Regions from separate parts of the Streptomyces nidicola genome, predicted to be linked through region 1. Evidence: riboswitches for the same ligand, from Rfam matches in the RefSeq annotation. Region 1 holds a riboswitch; the other holds the start of a gene.
The links. Region 1 has a riboswitch for glycine ahead of gcvP (aminomethyl-transferring glycine dehydrogenase). Riboswitches for the same ligand answer to the same signal wherever they lie in the genome.
Positions count from the first base shown of each region.

Region 2: linked by a shared signal. The riboswitch ahead of gcvT (glycine cleavage system aminomethyltransferase GcvT) and the one ahead of gcvP (aminomethyl-transferring glycine dehydrogenase) in region 1 are both predicted to bind glycine.

Region 1 covers NZ_JBNBPI010000001.1:7,527,703-7,535,628, reverse strand. The annotation lists gene ACOKM3_RS34030 (DUF5999 family protein) at 34-234, shown strand; gene gcvP (aminomethyl-transferring glycine dehydrogenase) at 286-3,171, opposite strand; glycine riboswitch at 3,358-3,453, opposite strand; gene ACOKM3_RS34020 (PRC-barrel domain-containing protein) at 3,577-3,951, shown strand; gene ACOKM3_RS34015 (DNA polymerase IV) at 3,894-5,315, opposite strand; gene ACOKM3_RS34010 (MerR family transcriptional regulator) at 5,362-5,982, opposite strand; gene ACOKM3_RS34005 (bifunctional nuclease family protein) at 6,175-6,648, opposite strand; gene ftsR (transcriptional regulator FtsR) at 6,735-7,463, opposite strand; gene ACOKM3_RS33995 (FHA domain-containing protein) at 7,491-7,926, opposite strand, start outside.
Region 2 covers NZ_JBNBPI010000001.1:3,356,280-3,364,205, forward strand. The annotation lists gene ACOKM3_RS15195 (ABC transporter substrate-binding protein) at 1-747, opposite strand, end outside; gene ACOKM3_RS15200 (ABC transporter permease) at 863-1,867, opposite strand; gene ACOKM3_RS15205 (enhanced serine sensitivity protein SseB C-terminal domain-containing protein) at 2,161-2,949, opposite strand; gene ACOKM3_RS15210 (enhanced serine sensitivity protein SseB) at 3,077-3,901, opposite strand; gene ACOKM3_RS15215 (AAA family ATPase) at 4,034-4,654, opposite strand; glycine riboswitch at 4,815-4,913, shown strand; glycine riboswitch at 4,914-5,015, shown strand; gene gcvT (glycine cleavage system aminomethyltransferase GcvT) at 5,071-6,186, shown strand; gene gcvH (glycine cleavage system protein GcvH) at 6,251-6,628, shown strand; gene glyA (serine hydroxymethyltransferase) at 6,637-7,899, shown strand.

The DNA of each region.
Region 1 (7,926 bases):
ATCGAGATCACTTCGCAGCGAAAGATCCCATCCATGTGCCAGCACCAGCCACTCTGCCCGACAGCGGAATCCGAGGACAGGGAAGCAGCACTCCCTGTGGCTCACCACCCCGAGCAGGGGTGGAGCCTCCTCTGCAACGGGGTCCTGCTCTTCGAGGACACCGGCGAGCTGCTGCCCAGTGGCAGGATCATCGCCCCGCACCGCCCACTGGGCACGGTGGTGACGGCGGCGTAGGGATCAGCTGAGCAGGACTGCGCGACCGACGGCCGCGCAGTCCCGAGTGGATCAGCCCTCGTAGGCGTCGAGCGGCGGGCAGGAACACACCAGGTTCCGGTCGCCGAACGCCTGGTCGATACGCCGCACCGGCGGCCAGTACTTGTCCGAAGCGACCACCCCGGCCGGGAAGACACCTTCTTCCCGGCGGTACGCGTGCTCCCAGTCACCGCCGAGCATCCCGGCCGTGTGCGGAGCGTTCCGCAGCGGGTTGTCGTCGGCGGCCCACTCGCCGGAGGCGACCCGCTCGATCTCGCCGCGAATCGCGATCATCGCGTCACAGAACCGGTCGAGCTCCTCGATGTCCTCGCTCTCGGTGGGCTCGATCATGAACGTCCCGGCGACCGGGAACGACATGGTCGGCGCGTGGAACCCGTAGTCGATGAGCCGCTTGGCGACGTCGTCGATGCTCACGCCCGTCGCCTTGCTGAGCGGCCGCAGGTCGATGATGCACTCGTGCGCGACGAGCCCGCCCGGGCCGTTGTAGAGCACCGGGAAGTGCGGCTCGAGCCGCTTGGCGATGTAGTTCGCGGAGAGCACGGCGACCTGCGTGGCCCGCTTCAGCCCCTCGCCGCCCATGAGCCGTACGTACGCCCAGGAGATCGGCAGGATCCCGGCGGAGCCCCACGGCGCCGCGGAGATCGGGCCGACGCCCGTCTCGGGGCCCGCGGCCGGCTGCAGCGGGTGGTTCGGCAGGTACGGCGCCAGATGCTCGCGCACACCCACCGGGCCGACGCCGGGACCACCGCCGCCGTGCGGGATGCAGAACGTCTTGTGCAGGTTCAGGTGCGAGACGTCGCCGCCGAAGCGGCCCGGCTTGGCGAGGCCCACAAGCGCGTTGAGGTTGGCGCCGTCGACGTAGACCTGACCGCCCGCGTCGTGCACGGCGGCGCAGATGTCGGCGACGTGCTCCTCGAAGACACCGTGCGTCGACGGGTACGTGATCATGAGGACGGACAGCTGGTCGGCGTACTGCTCGATCTTGGCGCGCAGGTCCTCGATGTCGACCTCGCCGTCGTCGGCGGTCTTCACGACGACGACCTTCATGCCGGCCATCACGGCGCTCGCCGCGTTCGTGCCGTGCGCGGAGGACGGGATGAGGCAGACGGTGCGCTGCTCGTCCCCGTTGGCCCGGTGGTAGCCGCGGACGGCGAGCAGACCGGCGAGCTCACCCTGCGAGCCGGCGTTCGGCTGCAGCGACACCTTGTCGTAGCCGGTGACCTCGGCGAGCCGCTCCTCCAGCTCACGGATGAGCGTCAGGTAGCCCTGCGCCTGCTCGGCGGGGGCGAAGGGGTGCAGCTGGCCGAACTCGGGCCAGGTGACCGGCTCCATCTCCGTCGTCGCATTGAGCTTCATCGTGCAGGAGCCCAGCGGGATCATGCCGCGATCCAGCGCGTAGTCGCGGTCGGCGAGCGTCCGCAGGTAACGCAGCATCGCCGTCTCGGAGCGGTGCTGGTGGAAGACGGGGTGCGTCAGGTAGTCGTCCTCGCGCAGCAGCCCGCCCGGCAGCGTGTCCGCCGCCTCGGCGTCCAGCGCCTCGACGTCCCCCTCGACACCGAACGCGCTCCACACGGCGCCCAGTTGGGCCCGTGTGGTGGTCTCGTCACAGGAGAGCGAGACGTGATCGGCGTCCACGAGACGCAGGTTGACGCCGGCCTCGCGCGCCGCGGAGACGACCTCGGCGGCCCGGCTCGGCACCCGCACGGTGAGGGTGTCGAAGTACGCGCCGTGCACGACCTCGACGCCGCCCGCAGTGAGCCCCGCGGCGAGCACGGTGGCGTAGCGGTGGGTGCGCCGGGCGATGGACTTCAGGCCCTCGGGCCCGTGGTACACGGCGTACATGCCGGCCATGACGGCGAGCAGCACCTGCGCGGTACAGATGTTGCTGGTCGCCTTCTCGCGGCGGATGTGCTGCTCACGGGTCTGCAGGGCGAGGCGGTACGCCTTGTTCCCGTCGGCGTCGACGGACACACCGACCAGGCGGCCCGGCAGCGAGCGCGCGAACTTCTCGCGCACGGCCATGTATCCGGCGTGCGGACCACCGAAGCCCATCGGGACACCGAAGCGCTGCGTCGTACCGACGGCGATGTCCGCGCCGAGGTCACCGGGCGAGGTCAGCAACGTAAGAGCAAGAAGATCGGCGGCGACGGTGACGATGGCGCCCAGCTCGTGCGCCTGGTCGATCACGGGCTTGATGTCCCGCACGACACCCGAGGCACCGGGGTACTGCACGAGCACGCCCACGACACCGCGCTCGGCGACCTCGGCGGGAATCCCCTCGCTCAGGTCGGCGACGACGATCTCGACGCCGGTCGGCTCGGCACGCGTCTCGATGACGGCGATGGTCTGCGGAAGGGCGTCGGCGTCGACGACGTAGACGCCGTTCTTGACCTTGCCGACGCGGCGCGACAGCGCCATGGCCTCCGCGGCGGCCGTGCCCTCGTCGAGCAGCGAGGCGCCGGAGGTCGGCAGTCCTGTCAGCTCGGCGACCATGGTCTGGAAGTTGAGCAGCGCCTCGAGACGGCCCTGCGAGATCTCCGGCTGGTAGGGCGTGTACGCCGTGTACCAGGACGGGTTCTCCATCACATTGCGCAGGATGACGGGCGGCGTGAACGTCCCGTAGTAGCCGAGGCCGATCATCGAGCCGAGCACCTGGTTGCGCTCGGCGAGCGACTTCAGCTCGGCGAGCACCTCGGCCTCGCTGCGGGCGGCCGGAAGGTCGAGCGCCTCGGCGCTCTTGATCACATCGGGCACCGCGGCCGCGGTCAGCTCGTCCAGCGAGCCGTAGCCGACCTGCGCGAGCATCTTGGCCTGAGCGGCGTCATCGGGGCCGATGTGGCGCTGCTCGAAGGGGATTCCTCGCTCCAGCTGCGAGAGCGGAATACGGTTGGCGGTCATTGGCGGAGGCCTCCTGGTCATTGCGACCTACGAGGGGCACCACGGCGCGGGTACCCGGACGGCCTCCCCCTCTGTCATCTCAACCTGAGAGCTTCACCGGCCCACCCCGCGAGAACACGGAACACACCGGCTTGCACCGTCGGTGAGAGCGGAAACCGTGCACCCCGCCCTGCTTTCCAGAGTGACCTCGTCCGTGCGGTACAGGGGCCTGAGAGATTCCGGGGAGGATTTGCTCCTTCGGCGCCCCCGACTACTGTCGGAAGACTCTCCCGCACGGGGTCAGCAGCCACTCGCCAGCCTACCAGCGGCTACTTGGCCGCAGCCCCCGAGTGGCCGCCTTCCGCAATGTGCTCTTTCGTAGTGCTTACAGACGAGTTGCGATCATCGCGATCAGTTGGAGGGCCCGTGCAGACCGATGTTGATCCGCGCAATCTGATCGGCCGCAAGGCGTTCGACCGCAACGGAGCCAAGATCGGCACCATCGACGAGGTGTACCTCGACGACGCCACGGGCGTGCCGGAGTGGGCCGCGATACGAACCGGCCTGTTCAGCCGCGATGCCTTCGTCCCACTCGAACCCAGCGACTTCACGGACGGCACACTGCACGTGCCCTTCGAGCGCTCCCTGATCAAGGACTCCCCCGACTTCGGCGTCGGCCGCCACCTCTCCCCCGAGCAGGAGCTCCAGCTCTACGACCACTACGGTCTGGACATCACGGCCCCTCAGTCCCCCGACGTCACGTTCGGCAAGGTCGCGGGAGCGGAGGACGACCCGACCTGAACCTCGGCGCCCTCCACCAGCGGCAGCGGGTCCGCCGACTCCAGCTCGGGATCATCGACCCGGAAGGTCCGCACCCGCCCCGGCACCACCGCATACGGCGTCTCGAACCGCACGGTCACCCGCCCCAACCCGCTCCCCTGCACCCACCCGGGCCCGAACTCGGCATGCCGCACATCGTGCCCGGCCAGCCATCGCCGCTCGATGGGCTCGGCGGCCTCCACGGGCTCGGCCGCGACCGCATCCCCCTCCGGCTCCTCGGCCGCCGCCTCCTCCGCGGCCGCTTCCTCGGCGGCGGCGAACTGCGCGAACAGGTCCTCCTGCGTGAAGTCGGCGAGCCCGCTGACGCCGACCCCCAGCAATCGCACGCCGCCGGTCGTGTCCACGCTCTCCAGCAACCGCGCCGCGGCCTCCCGCACCACCCCGGGATCGTCCGTCGGCCCCCGCAGCGTCTCTGAGCGCGTCAGCGTCGAGAAGTCGTAGCGCCGCACCTTGAGCACCACGGTCCGCCCCGAGCGCTCGGCCGCTCTCAGCCGCTCCACGCACCGGCCGGCGAGCCTGCGCACCTCCATCCGGACCCGCACCCGGTCATGGATGTCCACGTCGTACGTGTCCTCGACCGATACCGACTTGGAGTCCCGCTCGGCGACGACCGGCCGCTCGTCACGGGCCAGCGCCATCTCGTACAGATGGCTGCCGTGCGCCTTCCCGAGGAGACGCACCAGCTCGTCCTCGCCGGCCCCCGCGATCTCCTCCACGGTCAGGATCCCGGCCCGCCGCAGGTGATCCGCCGTCGCGGGCCCGACGCCGGGCAGGATCCGCACGGACCGCGGCCCGAGCAGCGCCCGCTCGGTACCGGGGCGTATGAGCACGAGCCCGTCCGGCTTCGCCTCCTCCGAGCCGATCTTCGCGAGCATCTTGGACGCGGCGAGCCCCACCGACCCGGTCAGTCCGGTCACACGCCGGATGTCTGCCCGCAGCCGATGCCCCACGGCCTCCGCCGAAGCGGCGTCCCAGGCCGCCTCACCGGCCTCCAGATCGACGAACGCCTCGTCCAGGCTCAGCGGCTCCACGAGCGGCGAAAGGGCGGCCAGGAGCCCCATCACCTGCTCGCTGATCTCCCGGTAGAGCCGGAAGCGCGGCACAAGATAGGCGGCATGCGGGGCGAGCCTGCGCGCCTGCCCCATCGGCATCGCCGAGTGCACCCCGAACTTCCGCGCCTCGTACGACGCCGTGGCCACGACACCACGCGGACCGAGCCCGCCCACGACGACCGCTTTCCCGCGCAGGCTCGGCTTCGCCGCCTGCTCCGCAGAGGCGTAGAAGGCATCCATGTCGAGATGCAGGATGGTGGGCGCGGTTCTCACATCACTGATGCTGCCCTACGCCACTGACAACGCGGCCGTACGGACCTCACACGGCCCTGCCCCGCCGCCTCGCGAGCTCGTCCGTGGGGTTCGGCGGCACGATGGTCTCGCCGGTGTCCACGCGCTCACCGTGCAGCTGCGAGAGCGCGGCCTCCACGTCCCGCCAGACCACGCCCACGGCGATCCCGAAGACCCCCTGGCCGCCCTGGAGCAGATCGTGCACCTCGTCCGGCGACGTGCACTCGTACACGGTCGCGCCGTCGCTCATGAGCGTCATCCGCTCCAGGTCCCGGAAGCCGCTCTCGCGCAGGTGCTGCACGGCCGTCCGGATGTTCTGCAAGGAGACGCCCGTGTCCAGGAACCGCTTGACGACCTTGAGGACGACGACGTCCCGGAAGCTGTAGAGCCGCTGTGTCCCCGATCCGTACGCGGAGCGCACACTGGGTTCGACAAGGCCGGTCCTGGCCCAGTAGTCGAGCTGCCGGTAGGTGATGCCGGCCGCCGCACATGCCGTCGGCCCCCGGTATCCCACCTGCTCGGAAGCGGCCTCGCCGCTGTTCCCCGCCACCACAGGCACGGCCTGCGGGCGCTGCGGAGTGTGATCGGCCGCGCTGCCGTGAAACAAGTACGGACCGCCCGTCGCCGTACCGTCGCCGCTGCTTCTCACGCCGACCTCCTCATTGACCTGCCTTGTCGACGGTAGGCAGTCACAGGGGGTGCGTCAACGAACGCCACACTAGGCACGCCGAGTGATAATCACCCTAAGAGTGGTTTCCCGTGACCCACCGCCGGGAAAGGCTAGCCGAATGTCCCGAGGGCGCCGCCGGTCGTCGGCCGGGCCCGGCCCTCGGCCGGACGGTCACTGGCTGTTGGTGCCGAAGTCCTCGGGAGAGATCTGGTCGAGGAACTCGCGGAACTTCTCCACCTCGTCCTCCTGCTCGTCGGGGATCGCGATCCCCGCATCGTCCAGGACCCCGTCACTGCCGTAGATCGGCGTGCCGGTGCGCAGCGCGAGGGCTATGGCGTCCGACGGGCGGGCGCTGACCTCGACCCCGCTCGCGAACACCAGCTCCGCGTAGAAGACGCCTTCGCGCAGGTCCGTGATGCGCACTTCCGTGAGCTCCTGGCCGACCGCCTCAAGGACATCCTTGAAAAGGTCGTGCGTCAGCGGACGCGCGGGCGCCATGCCCTGCTGGGCGAAGGCGATCGCGGTCGCCTCCCCCGGTCCGATCCAGATGGGGAGGTACCGGTCGCCTCCCACTTCACGCAGGAGCACGATCGGCTGGTTGGAGGGCATTTCGACCCGGACACCTACGACGTCGAGCTCGTTCACACAGCAACCCTAGGACGTGCCCGGTCGGTTTGGGTAGTCGGGCATCCACCGAGGACCGGGCCATCGGTGCTCACCCGCGCCCACGATCAGGGCAGACGCACCCCGAGCGCGGTCTGCACAAGTGCCGAGTGCAGCTTCACGGTGAGGCCGGCGAGCTCCTTGGCACGGGCCTCGGCATGCGCCCGCGTCTGCGGGTTGCGGTGCACCTTCAGGGGGGCCACCACCTGGTCCACCAGGCCGGCCTCCCGGTCCGCGGCCGCCCGCATGACCCGCAGGTGCCGCGGACCGATCCCGAACCGGGCCAGCTCACCGATGAGCTCGGCGACCGACACGGCGGACGCGTCGTAGCCCCCGTCGGGCAGCGGCGTGAGGAGCCCGTACGACTCCCATTCGTCGAGCTCGTGCTCCTCGACGCCTACGGCGGCCAGCAATTCGTCCCGGCCGACCCGCGCGGCCGTCGGCACGTCGCTGCCGTCCTCCGCGTCGCCGGGGCGTCCCGGCGCGGGCACGGGCAGCGTCTCGCCCGGCTCCAGGGCGTCGAGCTGCTCCTTGATGACCTTCAGCGGCAGGTAGTGGTCCCGCTGCATGCGCAGCACATGGGCGAGCCGCTCGACGTCGTCCGGGCTGAACTTCCGGTAGCCCGAGGGCGTGCGCCGGGGCTCGACGAGGCCCTCGGACTCCAGGAACCTGATCTTGGAGATGGTGACTTCGGGAAACTCTTCTCGGAGCACGTTCAGTACGGTGCCGATGCTCATCAGCCGACTGTCCGTGGTGGCGGTGCCCCCGGGGGCACCGCCACTCGTCGTGTGCAGCATGGACCTTCCTGAAGGGTCGCGGACGGTTCAGATACCGCGCTGGCTCGCGTAGAACACCAGCCGGTACTTGCCGATCTGCACCTCGTCCCCGTTGTTCAGCGTCACCGAGTCGATGCGCTCACGGTTCACATACGTGCCGTTGAGGCTGCCGACATCGGCGACGGTGAACGAGCCGTCCTGCAGGCGACGGAACTCCACGTGGCGGCGCGACACGGTCACGTCGTCCAGGAAGATGTCGCTCTGCGGGTGGCGCCCCGCGGTGGTCAGTTCGCCGTCCAGGAGGAAGCGGCTGCCCGAGTTCGGACCGCGCCGCACCACCAGGAGCGCCGAGCCCAGCGGCAGCGCGTCGACCGCCGCCTGCGCCTCGGGAGAGAGGGCCGGAAGCTGCGTCTGGCCCGTCGCCTCCGGGTCGTAGGACTCGAGGCCGGAGATGGAGATTGTGGACGTCGTCTCGGACGGCCCC
Region 2 (7,926 bases), 4.2 Mb from region 1:
CGACTGGAACTTGTACGGGCCCGAGGAGAACGGCGACTGGGTGTACTTGGCCTTCGTGTCCTTGTCCTGCTTGACCGGCGAGCCGGACGGCATGGCGAGGAACTGCTCGAAGTCACCGTTGGGCTTCGGCAGCTTGAAGACGATGGTCTTGTCGTCCGGCGTCTCGATCGACTTCAGGCCGAGCTTGTCCTTGGACTTGTCCTTGTACGGGCCCTTGTACTCGCCCTTGGGGTCCAGGTTCTGCTTCAGGTACTGCGGGCCACCGGTGATGGTGTCCGTCGCCCAGATGCGCTCGATGCCGTACTTGATGTCCTTGGACGTGATCGGCGAGCCGTCCTGCCAGGTGATGCCGTCACGCAGGCTGTACGTGTACGTCTTGCCGTCGTCGGAGATCTTGCCGGGGGCCTTGGCCAGGTCGCCGACGAGCTCGGTGGACGCGGCGCCCGGCTTGGGCGCGTAGGTGACCAGTTGGCGCGTGTAGAACCGCATGAAGTCCCACGACATGCCGTAGTAGGCGCGCTGCGGGTCGGCGGAGTCCAGGTCCTGCTTGCCGACCATGCGCAGCGTGCCTCCCTTCTTCTTCGAAGGGTTGGCGATCTTCTTGTACGCGGCGTCGTAACCGGCACCCTTGGACGAGTCCTTGGAGTCGTCGTCGCTGCCACCGCCGCACGCCGTGGTCGTCACCAGCGCCGCGACCACGAGGGCGGCGCCGGCGGCAAGCCGTCGTTTCGAGGAACCTGTTGGCATTTTCTCGTAACCTCCGAGATCGCGGTCCCGGACCAAGTGCCGGAGAACCATGGAGTCAAGCCGCCTGACGTGCTGCAGGGGCAGTTCTGTGAAAGCCAGTTGGACTTGTACGGCGCTACCGGGTGCCCTTGGGATCGAGGGCGTCGCGCAGCCCGTCGCCGAAGAGGTTGAACGCGAGAACGGTGATGAAGATCGTGACACCCGGGACGATCATGAACATCGGGTCGTGTTCGTACGTCTCCAGGGCGTCGCGGAGCATGCCGCCCCAGGAGGCCGTGGGCGGCCTGACGCCCGCACCGAGGAAGCTGAGCGCCGCCTCCGTGAGGATGTTGGTCGGGATCATCAGCGTCATGTAGACGACGATCGGCGCGACCAGGTTCGGCAGCAGTTCGCGGAACAGGATGTGCCGCTTGCCACCGCCCAACGACCGTGCCGCTTCCACGTATTCGCGCTCCCGCAGGGAGAGCGTCTGCCCTCGGACGATGCGTCCGATGTACGGCCAGCCGAAGAAGCCGATGACCATGACGAGGACGGCGATGCGCACCCCGCTGCCGGTCAGGCCGAGCAGGTCGTCCGGGAGCACCGAGACCAGGGAGATGATGAAGAGCAGCTGCGGGAACGAGAGCAGCACGTCCATCACACGGCTGATCACCGTGTCGACCCAGCCGCCGAAGTAGCCGGCCATGATGCCGAACAGCGTGCCGAGCACCGTCGCGACGATCGCCGCGAGGAATGCCACGAGCAGCGAGATCCGGGCGCCGTAGACGATGCGGCTGAAGACGTCGCGGCCCTTGTTCGGCTCGATGCCGAGCAGGAAGTCGCTGCTGATGCCGCCGAGCGTGCCCTGCGGCAGGTTCGTCAGCGGGTCGAGCTTGTCCTGGTGGAACTCGTTCGGCGGGTGGCCGAGCAGGCTGACGATGAGCGGTGCGAAGACCGCGACCAGGACGAGGAGCACGACAACGATGCCACCGCCGAGGGCGACCTTGTCGCGCTTGAGCCGGTTCCAGGCGATCTGCTTGAGCGACCGGCCCTCGACCTTGCGACCTCCGTCGTCCTTGGCAGGCTCGACCGGTGCGCTCGGTTCCGCTTCCGCGCTCGTGTCGTGCAATGGTGCCGTCATCGTGGCAGGGACCCCTCTCAACCGGCGGTGACCGGCCCGCACTTGCCGCTGTGGCGGCGTGGTTCAGTCCGTCGTACACAGAGGCGAAGCCCCCTTGCTGCGGGAGTCTTCAACCTGGGCGCGATCTGTTGCCAGACTTGACGGCGAAAGGATGCCTAAACGTGATGCTGGCTGGGGTGTTCCGTTATCCGGACTGCCGTGAACGGGAGGCGGACACGGGGCAGTTGGGGTGAAGCGGACAAACGCCGGACGGGCTGGATGATTCCAGCCCGTCCGGCGTTTGAGGACATCTTTCAGTAGGTCGCGCCGTACGGCGGCGGATATCCGTACCCACCCCCGGCGGGAGCCGCATGCGCCTCACGGTCGTAGAACGGACGTGCCTGCCGCAGCCACATCGCCACCGGGTCGTACTCGTCCGACATGGCGACGGTGGACACCGGAAGGCCCTCCGGGACCGCCGGGATGGACTGCTGCATCATCGCCCGCACCGCGTCCACGGACGCCGGGGACGTGTCGTAGACGTCCAGGCCGATGGCGAGATAGGGCGCACCCAGCGTGGGCTGGACCCAGGCGCGGCGCAGCGAGCGGATCGCCGTCGTCCGATGCGCGTTCTGCGTCAGGACCGCGTAGAACTGGGGGATTTCGATCGTCGGCTCGGAGAGCCGCAGCGGACCCGCCGGCTGCCGGTCGAGGCCGCCCGCGATACGGCGCAGGTCGAGCCACGGGATGCCGACGCCGCCACCCGGCGCGTGCGGGTTCAGCCAGAGCCCGTAGTGGTCCGGGTACAGCGTGCGCGCCGCGTCGACCCCGCTCACCACCTCGTACGCCCGCGACCAGCCGGAGGCGGAGAGCTCCTGGGCGGAGGTGACGCAGGGGGCGTACGAGAAGCCGTCCACCTCCATGTTCCCGTACTGGGCGTCCGGTGATCCGGCCTGGCCGTGCCAGAGCAGCATCCAGACCTGCCCGGCCGCGGGGTCGGCGAGGGCCTTGAGGAGCGCCTCGTACGCGTCGTAGCGTCCCGGCGTCACCTGGCGCAGCATGTGCTCGACCTGTCCGGCCGCGGCCGTGCCCGACGCACTCACCCGTAACCGCCCCTTCGGCTCTTCAAATACGTCCGTGTTCCACACGTGGCCGGAAAGCGAGGCGCCGTCCGGTCACGTCATGAAACCAGCTTAAGCGGCGATACTGACACCGACTTGACGGACGCCGTCACCCTTCTCGTACGTAGAACGGCCGTACGTGTGTACGCAGCCAGTCCGCGACCGGGTCCTGCGTCACGTCCAGGAACACCAGGTTGACGGCCCAGGCCACCGGCGCCCGGCCCAGTGCCCGCCCCAGCGCGTCCAGCGGCAGGTCCCCCGCGCCGCTCGGGACGCCCACGGACTGCGACAGCTCCACGCCGATGAACAGGGACGGCTCCGCGTCCTCCACCGTCGCGAGGCAGCGCCGGGCGCTCAGCACCGTGCCGAGCGCCTCGAACTCCTCGCGCACCGCGGCCAGGAAGTCCATGGGGTCGACCTGCCAGTCGGGCTCGCTCAGCACCACGCGGCCACCCGTCGCCGGGCCGTCCAGCGGCGTGCGACCACTGCGGGCCAGTTCGGCGACGGCCGGCGGCGGCAGCGGCACACCCACCGTGCCGTCCGGGTTCACCGCGATGCCGACCTGCGGCGGAAGCCCGCGCGCGAACTCCACGGCCGGCGCCACCGTGCAGTCCATGCGGCCACCGGTGACCGCCATGAACTGCTGCTCGGAGCTGAACACGGGGACGTAGGCCTGGCCGGCGATCTCCAGGCTCGGCAGATCGAGGTCCCTGCTGGCGTTCGAACCGCCCCTGGGCAGCGGTATCCACACGTGGCTGCGGCCGAGCACCTCGACGATCCGGCCACCCGCCGAGCTCCCCGCCTCCTGGCCGAGGGCCGCCGCGAGGACCTGCTCCAACTCGTTGGCGGGCCAGCCCTGCGCGGGGTGGGCGTAGCCGCCCTCGTGCCCCTGGGCGTGACCGTGACCCGGCTCCTGGGTGCCTGGGAACTCCATGACTGCCATCAACCTCTGCTGTTCTGCCCGCTGCTGTGCCCGCCCGACCTTAACTCGTACACACATGGGGACACGGTGCGGTTCCTTCCGCTTACCGGGCGGGCACCGGTGTCCTACCGGGCAGGCACCGCGTCAGTCGCCGAACGTGATCCCTCCCAGCGCCTCCATCGCCGACCGGTCGAGCAGCACCGCCGACTCCATCCCGGCCGGCAGGTCTCCCCGCTCCGTCGAGCTGACGAGCGCGCCCACCGCGCGGCGGTGCCGGGCGAAGGCGTACCGGGACACCCCGCGGCCGCGGTCCCGCTGCCCCTCCAGGGCCGTGTCCGCCGGTACGTCGAGCAGCATCAGGTGGACGGCGGCCCCGCGCCGCCGCGCCGTGCGGATCACCCAGCGGCGCACCCACGCCTGCGTACCGCAGTCGTGCACGACGACGCTCACGCCCGAGCGCATGGCCCGGCGCAGCCCCACGTAGTGCGCGACGCGGACCAGCGGGCGGTACAGCGCGTACGGCAGGTAGCGCGGCATGCGAGCGGCCCAGCGCTCGCGGGTGTCCTGCGAATCGATCCGGATCTCCGTGACGGCCCGCCGCATCAGCGTCGACTTGCCGCTGCCCGGCAGGCCGGAGAGCACGACGAGGTCGCCCGCCGCGAACGCGAGCCTGCGCGGCGTGTGACCGCGGCGGCCGCGCAGGTCCCGCACCGAGCGCTGACCGGGGATCCGCACCCCTGCCACCACCGGCGCCGAAGCAGACACCGCATAAGCCCCCGCCACTGCCTTGTGCACCGTGATCGTCCTCCCCGCTGCGGTCACGTCACCCTTGCCCCTCAAGTGTAAAGAGAAGGTAATGCCCCTCAAGGGGTTTCCCTGTCGGACGGGCATGCAATGATGTGCGCGCAACTGCATACCGGCCGCTTGAATCCGCGCGGGAGAGTTCCGGGAACGACGAGTACCCGGACGCCGAAGGAGCAAGTTCCTCCCTTGAATCTCTCAGGCCCCGTACCGCGCGGGCGAGGCAGATCTGAAAAGTGGGGCGCCTTTGTGACACGGCGCCCCCACCCAAGGTGCAAGCCCCCTCGGGGCGAACCTCTCAGGTTCCGATGACAGATGGGGAGGACGTCTCGTACGCGAGACCCCGCCATCGCCGTCATGCCCCTGGGAGCAGACCAGCTATGACCCGCACCACCGCACTGGACGCCCTGCATCGTTCGCTCGGCGCGACCATGACCGACTTCGCCGGCTGGGACATGCCGCTGCGCTACGGCAGCGAGCGCGACGAGCACAACGCCGTGCGCACGCGGGCCGGCCTCTTCGACCTCTCCCACATGGGCGAGATCACGGTGTCCGGGCCCCAGGCCGTGGACCTGCTCAACCACGCCCTCGTCGGCAACATCGGCTCCGTCGGCGCCGGCCGCGCCCGCTACACGATGATCTGCCGCGAGGACGGCGGGATCCTCGACGACCTGATCGTGTACCGGCTCGGCGAGACCGAGTACATGGTCGTCGCCAACGCGGGCAACGCGCAGGTCGTACTCGACGCCCTCACCGAGCGCGCCGCCGGCTTCGACGCCGAGGTCCGCGACGACCACGACGCGTACGCGCTGCTCGCGGTGCAGGGCCCGACCTCTGCCGCGATCGTGAAGTCCGTCACGGACGCGGACCTTGACGGCCTGAAGTACTACGCGGGTCTGCCCGGCACCGTCGCCGGTGTCGAGGCGCTCATCGCGCGCACCGGCTACACCGGAGAGGACGGCTTCGAGCTGTTCGTCTCCCCCGCCGACGCCGAGAAGCTGTGGCAGGCGCTGACCGAGGCGGGCGCCGAGTACGGCCTCGTCCCCTGCGGCCTGTCCTGCCGGGACACGCTGCGCCTGGAGGCGGGCATGCCGCTGTACGGGCACGAGCTGACGACCGACCTCACGCCCTTCGACGCCGGTCTCGGCCGCGTCGTGAAGTTCGAGAAGACCTCGCACGGGGCTGACTTCGTGGGCCACGACGCGCTGGTCTCCGCCGCCGAGCGCGCCGAGGCCAACCCGCCGCGCAAGCTCGTCGGCCTGATCGCCGAGGGCCGCCGCGTCCCGCGCGCCGGGATGTCCGTCGTGGTGGACGGCAAGGTGATCGGCGAGGTCACCTCCGGCGCCCCGTCCCCGACGCTCGGCAAGCCGATCGCGATGGCGTACGTGGACCCCGCGCACGCCGAGGCGGGCACGGCGGGTGTCGGTGTCGACATCCGCGGCAAGCACGAGCCGTACGAGGTCGTGGCCCTGCCGTTCTACAAGCGCCAGAAGTAGCCCCCGCCCGTCCGGGCGCCCCCTCCGTCACCAGCACCTTCCCGCGTACAGGAGAATTCGCATCATGAGCAACCCCCAGCAGCTGCGTTACAGCAAGGAGCACGAGTGGCTCTCGGCCGTCGAGGACGGCGTCGCCACGATCGGCATCACGGAGCACGCCGCGAACGCGCTCGGTGACATCGTGTTCGTCCAGCTCCCCGAGGTCGGTGACACCGTGACCGCGGGCGAGACCTGTGGCGAGCTCGAGTCGACCAAGTCGGTCTCCGACCTGTACTCCCCCGTCAACGGCGAGGTCACCGAGATCAACCAGGACGTCGTCGACGACCCGGCCCTGGTCAACTCGGCCCCGTTCGAGGGCGGCTGGCTGTTCAAGGTCCGGCTGGCCGACGAGCCGAAGGACCTGCTCTCCGCCGACGAGTACACCGAGTTCTCCGGGAGCTGACCCCACCGATGTCCGTACTGAACGAATCCCTGCACGAGCTCGATCCCGAGGTCGCCGTCGCGGTCGACGCCGAGCTGAAGCGCCAGCAGTCGACCCTCGAAATGATCGCGTCGGAGAACTTCGCTCCGGCCGCCGTCATGGAGGCCCAGGGCTCGGTCCTCACCAACAAGTACGCGGAGGGCTACCCCGGCCGCCGCTACTACGGCGGCTGCGAGCACGTCGACGTCACCGAGCAGATCGCGATCGACCGCGTGAAGGCGCTCTTCGGCGCCGAGTACGCGAACGTGCAGCCGCACTCCGGCGCCTCCGCGAACCAGGCCGCCCTCTTCGCCATCGCCAAGCCGGGCGACACGATCCTCGGCCTCGACCTGGCGCACGGCGGCCACCTCACGCACGGCATGCGCCTGAACTTCTCCGGCAAGCAGTTCAACGTGGTCCCGTACCACGTGGACGACGCGGGCCTGGTCGACATGGCCGAGGTCGAGCGGCTCGCCAAGGAGCACCGCCCGAAGGTGATCATCGCCGGCTGGTCGGCGTACCCGCGCCAGCTGGACTTCGCCGAGTTCCGTCGCATCGCCGACGAGGTCGAGGCGTACCTGTGGGTCGACATGGCGCACTTCGCGGGCCTCGTGGCCGCGGGCCTGCACCCGAACCCGGTCCCGTACGCCGACGTCGTCACGTCCACGACGCACAAGACGCTCGGCGGTCCGCGCGGCGGCATCATCCTCGCCCGCAACAAGGACTTCGCGAAGAAGCTGAACTCGGCCGTCTTCCCGGGCTTCCAGGGCGGTCCGCTCGAGCACGTGATCGCGGCCAAGGCCGTCTCCTTCAAGGTCGCGGCCTCGGAGGACTTCAAGGAGCGCCAGGCGCGCACGATCGAGGGCGCCCAGCTCCTCGCCGAGCGTCTGACCACCCCGGAGTCGCGGGCGGCGGGCGTCAACGTCCTGTCCGGCGGCACCGACGTGCACCTGGTCCTCGTCGACCTGCGCGACTCGGAGCTCGACGGCCAGCAGGCCGAGGACCGGCTCCACGAGGTCGGCATCACGGTCAACCGCAACGCGGTCCCGAACGACCCGCGCCCGCCGATGGTCACCTCGGGCCTGCGGATCGGCACCCCGGCCCTCGCCACCCGCGGCTTCCGGGCCGAGGACTTCCGCGAGGTCGCCGACGTCATCGCGCTCGCGCTCCAGCCGTCCTACGACGCGGAGGCGCTCAAGGCCCGGGTGACCGCTCTGGCCGAGAAGCACCCGCTGTACCCCGGCCTGAAGTAATTCGGCCCGGATTACGTACCCTTTCGT